Regions from separate parts of the Paenibacillus sp. S-12 genome, predicted to be linked through region 1. Evidence: riboswitches for the same ligand, from Rfam matches in the RefSeq annotation. Region 1 holds a riboswitch; the other holds the start of a gene.
The links. Region 1 has a riboswitch for glycine ahead of gcvH (glycine cleavage system protein GcvH). Riboswitches for the same ligand answer to the same signal wherever they lie in the genome.

Region 2: it holds a riboswitch for glycine, as region 1 does, so the genes downstream of both, NO352_RS08865 (alanine/glycine:cation symporter family protein) here and gcvH (glycine cleavage system protein GcvH) in region 1, are expected to answer to the same signal.

The regions. Positions count from the first base shown of each region.
Region 1 is NZ_JASIUF010000008.1:135,251-140,699, forward strand. Features, by position in the region: gene gcvPB (aminomethyl-transferring glycine dehydrogenase subunit GcvPB) at 1-669, opposite strand, end outside; gene gcvPA (aminomethyl-transferring glycine dehydrogenase subunit GcvPA) at 666-2,021, opposite strand; gene gcvT (glycine cleavage system aminomethyltransferase GcvT) at 2,018-3,145, opposite strand; glycine riboswitch at 3,244-3,367, opposite strand; glycine riboswitch at 3,371-3,465, opposite strand; glycine riboswitch at 3,629-3,737, shown strand; gene gcvH (glycine cleavage system protein GcvH) at 3,925-4,314, shown strand; gene murI (glutamate racemase) at 4,495-5,328, shown strand; gene NO352_RS08210 (GNAT family N-acetyltransferase) at 5,288-5,449, shown strand, end outside.
Region 2 is NZ_JASIUF010000008.1:289,040-294,488, forward strand. Features, by position in the region: gene NO352_RS08860 (pyridoxal phosphate-dependent decarboxylase family protein) at 1-1,221, shown strand, start outside; glycine riboswitch at 1,390-1,494, shown strand; gene NO352_RS08865 (alanine/glycine:cation symporter family protein) at 1,636-2,976, shown strand; gene NO352_RS08870 (sigma-70 family RNA polymerase sigma factor) at 3,133-3,678, shown strand; gene NO352_RS08875 (DUF4179 domain-containing protein) at 3,675-4,790, shown strand; gene NO352_RS08880 (alpha/beta hydrolase) at 4,884-5,449, shown strand, end outside.

The DNA of each region.
Region 1 (5,449 bases):
GAACAATCCAAGTGTACTCGGGTTCGTTAGCATTAGCGCTGCCGTATCAGGGCCGACAGCGGCTCTGAGCGCATCCAGATCAACCAATCCTTGTTCATTGGATGGTATTGTAATTGTATCTAAGCCGGCCACGGTTGCGCTTGCTGGGTTCGTCCCATGCGAAGAATCAGGTACGATTACCTTCGTCCGCTGCTCGCCACGGCTTTCATGGTAGGCGCGAATCATCATTAATCCCGTCCATTCACCATGAGCGCCTGCCGCAGGCTGCAGCGTAACCTTATCCATGCCTGTCAGCGCAGCAAGATCCTCCTGCAGCGTATACATGAGCTCCAATGCGCCTTGTACCGTGTTGATAGGCTGATAAGGATGAATGGCTGCGAGTCCAGTCAGTCTTGCCGCATCCTCGTTAATTTTTGGGTTATATTTCATTGTGCAAGAGCCGAGCGGATAGAAACCATTATCTACGCCAAAGTTGCGGCGTGATAAGGCTGTGTAATGTCTGATCACATCAACTTCATATACTTCAGGCAGCTCAGGCTCCTGACTGCGCAGCATTGAAGCAGGAATGAGTTCTTGAAGCTCGATTTCCGGAACGTCACATTCCGGCAAGGAATAGGCAGTGCGGCCAGGATGGCTTAGTTCAAAAATTAGCGCTTGATCCGGTTTCATACGCAGCTCACCTCCAGCAGGTCGATAAATTGTTCGATGTCCGATTTGGACTTTTTCTCTGTAACGGCAATGAGCATATGTCCCGCAAGCTCAGGATAGAAGCGGCCCAGATCCAAGCCGCCGATAAATCCTTTGTCAAGGAGCAGCCCGTGCAGGCGATCCATATCGGTTCCTTCTGGAAGACGGACTACGAATTCATTGAAGTAAGGTGCTTGGAAAGCTAATGAAAGCTGCTGTTTGCTGTTGATTTGGGCAGAAGCATAATGAGACTTCTGTATATTCAGCTTCGCTACCTCTTGCATTCCCTTTTTGCCCATAACGGACATGTATATCGAAGCGGCAAGTGCAAGCAGCGCTTGGTTCGAGCAAATGTTGGATGTCGCCTTCTCGCGACGAATATGCTGCTCTCTTGCTTGAAGCGTGAGGACAAAGCCGCGCTTGCCATCCAAGTCTTTGGTCAGACCAACAATCCTTCCAGGAATTCGCCGCATATACGGTTCTGCTACCGCAAAGAAACCGCATGTTGGCCCGCCGAATGAAGGTGCAATACCAAGAGGCTGCGCATCTCCGACGCATACATCGACACCGAGCTTGCCAGGGCTCTCCAAAAGAGCAAGGCTTAGCGGGTTCGTACTCATTACGAGCAAACCTTTGTGCGCATGTGCAATTGGTTCGATTGCACGGATATCTTCGATGCAGCCAAAGAAATTCGGTGACTGAATAAGTACGGCAGCAGTCTCGTTCGTGACTGCATGCTCAAGTTGTGCAAGGTCAGTTACGCCGTCTTTATAACCGATCTCGACCACTTCAACATTCAGTCCTCGTGCCATCGTGCGAACAATTTGTCTTGCCTCTGGGTGTACGGTGCTCGATATGACGATCTGCTTGCGCTTCGTTGCGCCTACAGCAAGTGCTCCTGCTTCGGCCATTGCTGTTGCGCCATCATACATGCTTGCATTGGCAACAGCCATGCCTGTCAATTCGCAAATATAGGACTGAAATTCAAAGATTGCTTGCAGCTCACCCTGACTGATTTCAGGCTGATAAGGCGTGTATGCGGTATAAAATTCAGATCTGGAGACCAGATGCTGAATGACAACCGGTATATGATGGTCGTATATTCCTGCGCCAAGGAAGCTGGTGTGGCTCTCATTGTCTGCGTTGCGAGAAGCCAACTGCTTCATATGCTTCATCATGGCTGCTTCATCTAGTGGTTCGGACATAGGAAGCATACCATTGTAACGAATGGATGCTGGTATATCGCGGAACAGATCTTCCATGGAAGAGATGCCAATCTGCTGCAGCATGTCGGCTTGATCTTGCTCCGTCATTGGAATGTAACGATGCTTCATGATGGATTCGCTCCTTTGGCAGGGATCGGATTTCGTTTATAAAATGGGGTAGGGACAACGCGGGCTTTCAACTGTTTGCCGCGAATTTCTACCATAACCTCGGTATCGAGTTCTGAAAAAGCGGTTTCAATTAAGGCAAGTCCTAAATTGCGCTTCAATGTTGGCGACTGCGTGCCAGTTGTGACCTCACCAATTACGCGCCCGTTGGCAAGCACCGGATAATGAGAGCGGGGAATGCCTTTATCAATCATTTCAATTCCTACCAGCTTCCTTGCTGGGCCATCAGCTTTTTGCTTCGTAAGTGCAACACGGCCAATGAAGTCGCCTTTATCCAGCTTGACGAATCGTCCGAGTCCAGCTTCAAGCGGTGAGATATCAGCGGTAATTTCTTGTCCATAGAGCGGCAGACGTGCCTCGAAGCGCAGCGTGTCTCTTGCCCCCAGCCCTGCTGGCAGCAAGCCGAATGATTCACCGGCACGAAGCAGTTCAGCCCATACCCCCGGAGCATCTTCTGCGGACAAATAGAGCTCGAATCCATCCTCGCCCGTATAGCCAGAGCGGGATAGAAGAGTTGACACGCCGCATACTTGTGCATCCGTTAGGAAATGAAAAGGTGCAAGCGAATCAATAGGCGCTTCTGATACGGTAGAGAGAATAGCTTGGGCATTCGGCCCTTGAAGGGCGATCAGTGCCGTGCGGTTCGATACATTTGTCAAGGTCACGCCATGAATCAAATGCTTCTGCAGCCATGCATAGTCTTTGTCGATGTTGGAGGCATTGACAACAAGCATATATCGGTCACTCTTCATCCGATAGATGAGAATATCATCGACGACTCCTCCGTCAGGGTAGCACATCAGCGTATATTGTGCTTTCCCGTCCTCAAGCCGCGATACATCATTCGTTGTCATCTGTTGAAGAAACGTTAGGGAAGCCGGGCCGCTAACGATAAACTCACCCATATGGGAAACATCGAACAAGCCTGCCTGTGTGCGCACAGCTTCATGCTCCCGCTGAATACCGATAAATTGAACAGGAAGCTCCCAGCCGCCGAAGTCAATGCAGCGTGCACCGGGAAATGTTGAATATTGATCGAATATTGGCGTTCTCTTCAATTGACTCATGAAATCACCTCGATACGCTTATTTGGACAAACCATTGGTATGCGAACAAAAAAGGACAGCCGAAAGAAAAGTGGATGTGTTATCCTCTTCGTCTCTCGCTCTGTCCTTTGTACCTGAGAGTGTCGCCGAATGCTGCAAACGATTCGTCTGCTTCCGCATGTATCATCGGCTTTCCCCTTGGGTGACTGTATTCGATCTGGTGAATTACAGTGCTCTCCAGAGATGCGTCCGGTAAAAGTCCTTTTGCCTGAGAGATTCACGTCTTACGGCTTACTCCTTCGGCGCTGCTATGTCTCAGCAGTCTCTCCCTTTACCATCATTCGCCATTTTCAACTGTCATCTCTACATTAGTTGAGCCTTCCACACTTTGTCAATTGATATTTTCTTCACATTCGATTTCACTGCTTGTCATATTGACAATCGTACGTATCTTGCAATAATCTAAGGTTGTTATAATTACCCAAATGAAATCGTAATTGCGAACGAGGAAGGTCGGGAGAGTTTGACAATGATGATTGTCAACACCGAAGGAGCAAGTTGCCAGCTGCCGATTGGCAATGAATCTCTCAGGTACAATAACCGCCATTCTGACGCAGCTCTGGAGAGTGCATATTTAGTTGCCACCAAAGGGGTAAGTTCTGCCACTATTGTGCTGGAACGGGATCTCTCAGGTACCGAGGACAGAGAACAAGGCGCTAGGCCGCTCTCTGCCCATTTTAATGATCTCTAATGGATAGACGGCCTAATGAATGACATTATGAATGAAATGGGGCGTTGACATGAGTGAAGTGAAGGATGGATTGCTGTACAGTGAAGAGCATGAATGGGTAATCGCCATAGAAGGCAATACAGTACGAGTTGGCATTACAGATCATGCGCAGGCTCAACTGGGAGACATTGTATTCATCGAGTTTCCTTCAGTAGGAACCAGCTTGTCCGCGGGGGACAGCATGGGCTCCATTGAGTCTGTGAAGACCGTATCTGAGTTGTACTGTCCGGTATCTGGAACGATTACGAAGGTAAATGATGAATTGGAAGCGTCGCCAGAGCTTGTGAACAGCAGTCCATACGGAGACGGCTGGATTGCGGAAGTTGAAGTGGAAGGCAGCGCTGCGGAAGCAGTGAAGCATCTGCTGAATGCTGAGCAATATGCGAAGCTGATTGACTAATAATAGAAGGATCAATGGGTTGTGTACGTAGAACCTGCTGTATCGGTATAATGCTGGTGCAGCAGGTTTTTTTCATCCACAAAGTGAGAAGTTTCGATAGGATTCGCCGCCGAAAAAGAGTACAATAGAAGCATCGACAACCAGACGTTACAATGCTAAATAGAATGCTAGGTGAGTGGAATGACAATCGCTTTTTTTGATTCGGGAATGGGTGGTATTACGGTATTGGCTGAGGCTATGAAGCAGCTGCCACAAGAGCAATATTTGTTTTATGCAGACACGCTTCATGTTCCATATGGGACAAAGTCGCAGCAGGAAGTGATGCGTCATGTGCAATCTGCTGTTGAGGAAATCATGCAGCATCATGTGAAGGCGCTTGTAATCGCGTGCAATACGGCAACGAGTATCGCAGCATCTGAATTGCGGCGGAATTACAATATTCCGATTATCGGCATGGAGCCCGCAGTCAAGCCGGCAGTAGAAATGAATCGCAATAACGGCAAGCGTGTACTTGTATTTGCAACAGCCTTAACGTTAAGCCAAGACAAATACCATACACTGGTCACTCGTCTTGATGAGGAACATATTGTTGATTCGATTCCTTTGCCGGAATTGGTAGAATATTGCGAGCAATTAAACTTTGATAAGGGAGTGATAGGAGACTTCTTTGCACAGAAGCTTGCTGGGATTGACTTGAGTCAGTACGGTACAATTGTGTTAGGGTGTACGCACTACCCCTATTATAAGCACATTTTGAGAGAAATAGTCCCTGATCATATCCAGCTCATTGACGGGAGTCAAGGCACAGTGCAGCGGTTAGCCCAAGTGTTGCAAGAGAAGCAGTTGAATCAGCTATCAGATCAGACAACAAGCCCAACAATTCAATTTATGTGTTCGAGTCATGATCAACAGTACATAAATAAGTTGCAGATTGCACTTCATACCTATCAGACCTTCGGGGGAATGGATACGAATGAACAGTCAATTGTTCGAGCTGACGGGGAGCAGTACTAAGCTGATCCCTATGCTTCCTGAACATACGGAAGATTTATATGAAGCAGCGTCTCATCCAGATATATGGCATTACTTGCCGCGCACGATCCGCAGTTTTGCAGATGCAGAACGGACGATTCAT
Region 2 (5,449 bases), 150 kb from region 1:
TATTATGGCTTGTATAATCCGCGTCCGAACTTTATGGGAATCGTGGCAGATACGATAACGGCAGCCTTTAATCCGCAGCTGGCTGTTTGGAGTCATGCTCCTCTGGCAGTTGAAATTGAGAACTATGTATTGCGAGAGTTCGCTGTGCGATTCGGCTACCCGCGAGAAACGTCAAATGGAACATTTACGACGGGAGGAGCAGAAGCTAATTTGACAGCCGTACTTACAGCTCTCTGCGATCATTTCCCGGAATATACAACAAAAGGGCTTGCAAGCCTGGATAAGCCCCCTGTAATGTATGCTTCAAGTGAGAGCCATCATTCCTTAGTAAAAGCGGCTCGTGCCTGCGGATTGGGTACGGATTCTATCCGAAGTATACGATCGAATGCATCTTTGCAGATGGATGCGGAAGCGCTAGCCCTTCAAATACGGCAAGACCGCGAAGCTGGCTTTGCCCCTTTTTTGATTGTGGCTACGGCTGGAACGACAGGTGCAGGGGCCATTGACCCGATTGCGCATATTGCGGAGCTGGCTGAACAGGAAATGATATGGCTGCATGTTGATGCAGCGTATGGCGGTGCTATGATATTGGCGCCAGAATTGGCCAATTGGCTGCAAGGAATTAATAGGGCAGATTCCATTACATTCGATGCACATAAATGGCTGTCTGTACCAATGGGAGCAGGTATGTACTTCACCCGTCATCCCCATATATTGCAGCAGACCTTCCGAATGACAGCGGACTATATGCCCAAGGAAGGCACCGAATTGGAGACGTTTGATCCATACACCCATTCCATTCAGTGGTCACGCAGATTTATCGGGCTGAAGCTATATATGTCGCTTGCAACGGCGGGATGGGAAGGGTACCGGTTACTCGTACAACGACAGATTGAGAGCGGCAATTTTTTGCGGCAGGAGCTTGAACGATCGGGATGGTCGATTATGAATGATACGATAATGCCAGTTGTTTGTTTTAATGATCAGGCAGCATTAGCAAATCATGATATGGATTTCGTGCGATTCATACATGAGAAGGTACTTGCTACAGGCAAGGCATGGATCTCGATTTTCACCATACAGGATACCCCGGCGCTTCGTGCTTGTATTACCAATTTTGATACGACCGAACAGCATATGAAAGAATTGATTCACCTACTGAACGAGGCTCGGCAGGAGTATATGACGAAAATTCCATCCTATAATGGGATGATTTACTAAGCAGTTCATATTGCTTAATTCGATGAGGTCAACTATAATGTAACCTACAACTTTATAACTGGATGAAGTTTGCGGGAGATAGACAACACGTCTAGCCGAAGGGGTAAGCTCTCAGGCGCTTGGCATACCGAGCAGCAATTGCGAGTATGTATAAGCAGGACCGTAAATGGACAGGACTCTGGAGAGACTCCATCATTGGGGCACCGAAGGGGCAAGACGAATCGCATTGATCGAATCGTTAAAACTCTCAGGTAAAAGGACAGGGATGCAGATGCAGAGGAAACATAAGTTTTATTTGGGTTGTATTATCATGTTCCTGGCGAAAGCTTTTTTAATTCTGCACGCATGTCCCCAGAGTCAAATCATACGATTTGGCTCTTTTTATTATTCAAGACGAGGGGAAATGATTTTGCAATGATTGAACATTGGTTAGACAAATTGAACAGTTTCGTATGGGGGGCGCCGCTTCTTATTTTGTTGGTAGGGACGGGGATATTACTCACAATTCGTTTAGGTGTCCTTCAATTGTTTCGCTTGCCGCTTGCCTTGAAGCTCATATTTAAGTCAAAAAACGAGGGGGCTGGTGATGTATCCAGCTTCGGTGCGCTTGCGACTGCACTTGCCGCCACAATCGGAACGGGGAATATTGTTGGTGTTGCGACTGCAATCAAGGTAGGGGGACCAGGTGCGTTATTTTGGATGTGGATCGCTGCTTTCTTCGGAATGGCTACCAAATATGCGGAGGGGCTGCTAGCCGTTAAGTACCGCAATATTGATGATAATGGACAAATACTCGGTGGGCCAATGTACTATATTGAGAAGGGCTTAGGCATGAAATTCAAGCCTTTGGCTGTGTTCTTCGCCATTAGCGGCGTGCTGGTCGCACTTCTTGGAATCGGTACCTTCCCGCAAATTAATGCGATTGTTACCTCTACTGAGACGAGTCTTGGTGTGCCGGCAATTGTAACTGCGGTCATTGTTACAATTGTTACTGCCCTTGTTACAATCGGGGGGATTCAAAGTATTTCGCATGTGACGACTACGATTGTTCCTGTTATGGCTATCATTTACTTTATCGCTAGCTTCGTCGTGCTCATCACGTTTGCGGATCAGATTCCCCATGCAATGTCCTTAATATTCCATGGGGCATTCAATGCGACTGCAGCTGGAGGAGGTTTCCTCGGCGCCACGGTTATGATGGCGATACGCAACGGAATCGCGAGAGGGGTATTTTCGAATGAATCCGGTCTCGGAAGCGCACCGATTGCTGCAGCAGCTGCCAAGGTGAAATGGCCAGCCGAGCAAGGTCTTATTTCGATGACGGGGACATTCATTGATACGATTATCGTATGTTCGCTGACCGGCTTAACCTTGATCGTAACCGGAGTCTGGAATGGCCCTATGGAAGGTGCTGCTTTGACACAGGCTGCATTTGATGCAGCATTGCCATATGGTTCCTTTGTACTCACGCTATGCTTGATATTGTTTGCCTTTACGACAATATTAGGATGGAACTATTATGGCGAGCGCTGCATGGTTTACTTGTTCGGCGTGAAATCGATCCTGCCTTATCGGCTTGTCTTTATTGCAATCATTGGTTTTGGTGCATTTATAAAGCTCGATATGATATGGAAGCTTGCAGATATCGTAAACGGGTTGATGGCATTGCCGAACTTGATCGCACTGCTTGGGTTGTCTGGCGTAGTCGTTCATGAAACGCGTCTGTACTGGAAACATAAAGAGACGGAAAAATAAATGTTTACATGTAATACTGGTGAGAAAAAGCTGGCAAATGACACGAAAGTGAACATTTGCCAGCTTTTTTTTCGCGAAAGGAAACTTTTTGCCAATCTTATGCATCTAATTAACAGCTAGTCGCGTGTATGGGGTAAAGAAGGGAGAAGAAACGGCTTGTATACCGATATAGAAATCGATATAGAGACAGATGTGAGGTTGGCTAAGGAAGGAAATAAAGAGGCTTTCATTCGTCTCATCAAGAAGCATGAAGTCCAAATGTACAATATGGCCAGATCCATTGTCAGAAGGGATGAAGACTGTGCGGATGCAATGCAGGAAGCCGTGTACAAAGCTTACCGTGCGCTGCCAAGCTTAAATCATCATGCCTACTTTAAGACATGGCTTTTTCGTATATTGATCAATGAGTGCAATATGATCTTGCGGAAGCAGGCTCGTGTTATTATGTTAGCGGAGCTGCCGGAAATCGGAGAGGCTCCTCCGGAAATCAGTGATCGTCTTGATTTGCGTCAAGCGATTTACCGGCTTGAGGAAGTATCTCGAAATATTGTTATCTTGTTTTATTTTCAAGATTTGCCCATGCATCAGATTGCTGAAATGATGGACATGTCCGTCAGTGCGGTAAAGACCCGGCTGCACAGAGCCCGACATACTCTTGCAGATTGGCTGGATGACTCTGTAGAAAGGAAGATGAACGGATGAAACAGATACAACTGCCTATCGAGCAGCAGCTCGAACAACTTAGAGAACCATATAGGAATGAGCTGCCTGAATTCATTCGCAGCCGAATGGATCAGACGTATCATATCATTGAAGACATGCTTCCATTACGGAATCGGCGAAGACGGGCGAGCCGATGGCTGCGGCGAATGTTGATATCAACGGCAGGTGTCGCAGGACTCGGTGTTGTGTTGATTTTTTCAGGTCTTGCCTCTCCAGCGATTGCCCAGACATTGAAGCAGATTCCTCTGATGAACAGTGTGTTCAAGCTGGTTGGGGATCTTGGACTTCAATCTGCAGAGGACAAAGGGATGCTTACTTCCGTTAATCAACGCGTTACCCACAAGGATGTAACATTATCGATTTCGGAATTGATATATGACGGCAGCCGGCTCTCTATTGTACTAAGCAGAGAGGATAAGGAAGGAACTGCGGACTCTTTTTTTCAAAAATGGAACAAGCAGCGAATGCAGGGAACTCAGGGGAATAGTATCGATTTTTACATGCAAGACAAGCAGATAAATACATCAATGGGTCTGCAGCCAGGGGGAGAGCATGCTCCACATTCGATTATTGTTACGGCCTTGGATTCAGCCGATCTGGAGCTTCCTGATTCATTCGAGATGAAAATGGTTGTGTATTTAGCGGATGTTGATCAGAAATACGAGTTCCGCTTCCCGATTAAGAAAGATACTGCCCGCAACATCATTTTGAGAACAGCAGAGAAGAAATTGCATGATTCGATAAATATGAGTATAGATCGCGTTGAAATGACCCCCATCACAACCCGCTTGCTCGTCGGTGTCCACGGGGTAAGCGGAGACGAAGATTATCATAGCATGCTGGAAGCAATACCGGACAAATATAAGGTGGATGATTTCCTCAATCTCGAGTTCGAAATCGAGGATGAGCAAGGAAATCTACAAAATGCGATTGCAGGAAATGCTTCAGGGGAGGGTAAAGGCATGATCTTTTCTACGTCATATGAGCCCTTCAAGGCAAAGCCTAAGCTGATCGTTATTAAACCATTTATTAGAAAAGGCTCGGATAAGAACTATATCCCAGAGCTGGAGTTCAGAATACCGGTCAAATAAAAATTGCAATCTTCGACCTTTCCCGTGTAACATAAATACAGATGGATAAATACCACTGAAATCTTGCACTTCAGTCAGAGGAGAATCGGCATAATGGAGATCTTGAATCAATTGGAACCAGGAATTCGAGAAATAGTGAAGCAATTTATTGAAGCAGGACGTCCTTCTGCAAGACTGCAGAGCTTCAATGAACGACGTCAAGGCTATTTGGACTCAGTTGCGCTCGCTGGTGCAGCGGAACCCGTAAGTGAGATCACGGATTGCACGATCGATTCTATCCCTTTACGCATATATCGTCCTTCGCACGAGTCGGATCTTCCCGTCATGATTTACTATCATGGCGGATGTTTCGTTAGTGGTGATTTAGAGACGCATGATCGCCAGCTCAGAGCGCTGGCTAATCTAGCGAAGATACTGATAGTAGCTGTTGACTACCGCTTAGCGCCAGAGCATGTCTATCCTGCTGGACATGATGATGCTTATAAGGCTGCGCATATTGTACGAGAGCATGCCAAGTCGTGGGGAGGAGACCCGAACGAGATTACATTGGCTGGCGACAGCGCGGGCGGACATATAGCGTTAATTACGTCCTTGCGGCTTAAGGCTCAAAAGGAATGGATGCCCACCAGACAAGTCCTGATTTATCCAATGCTAGACGC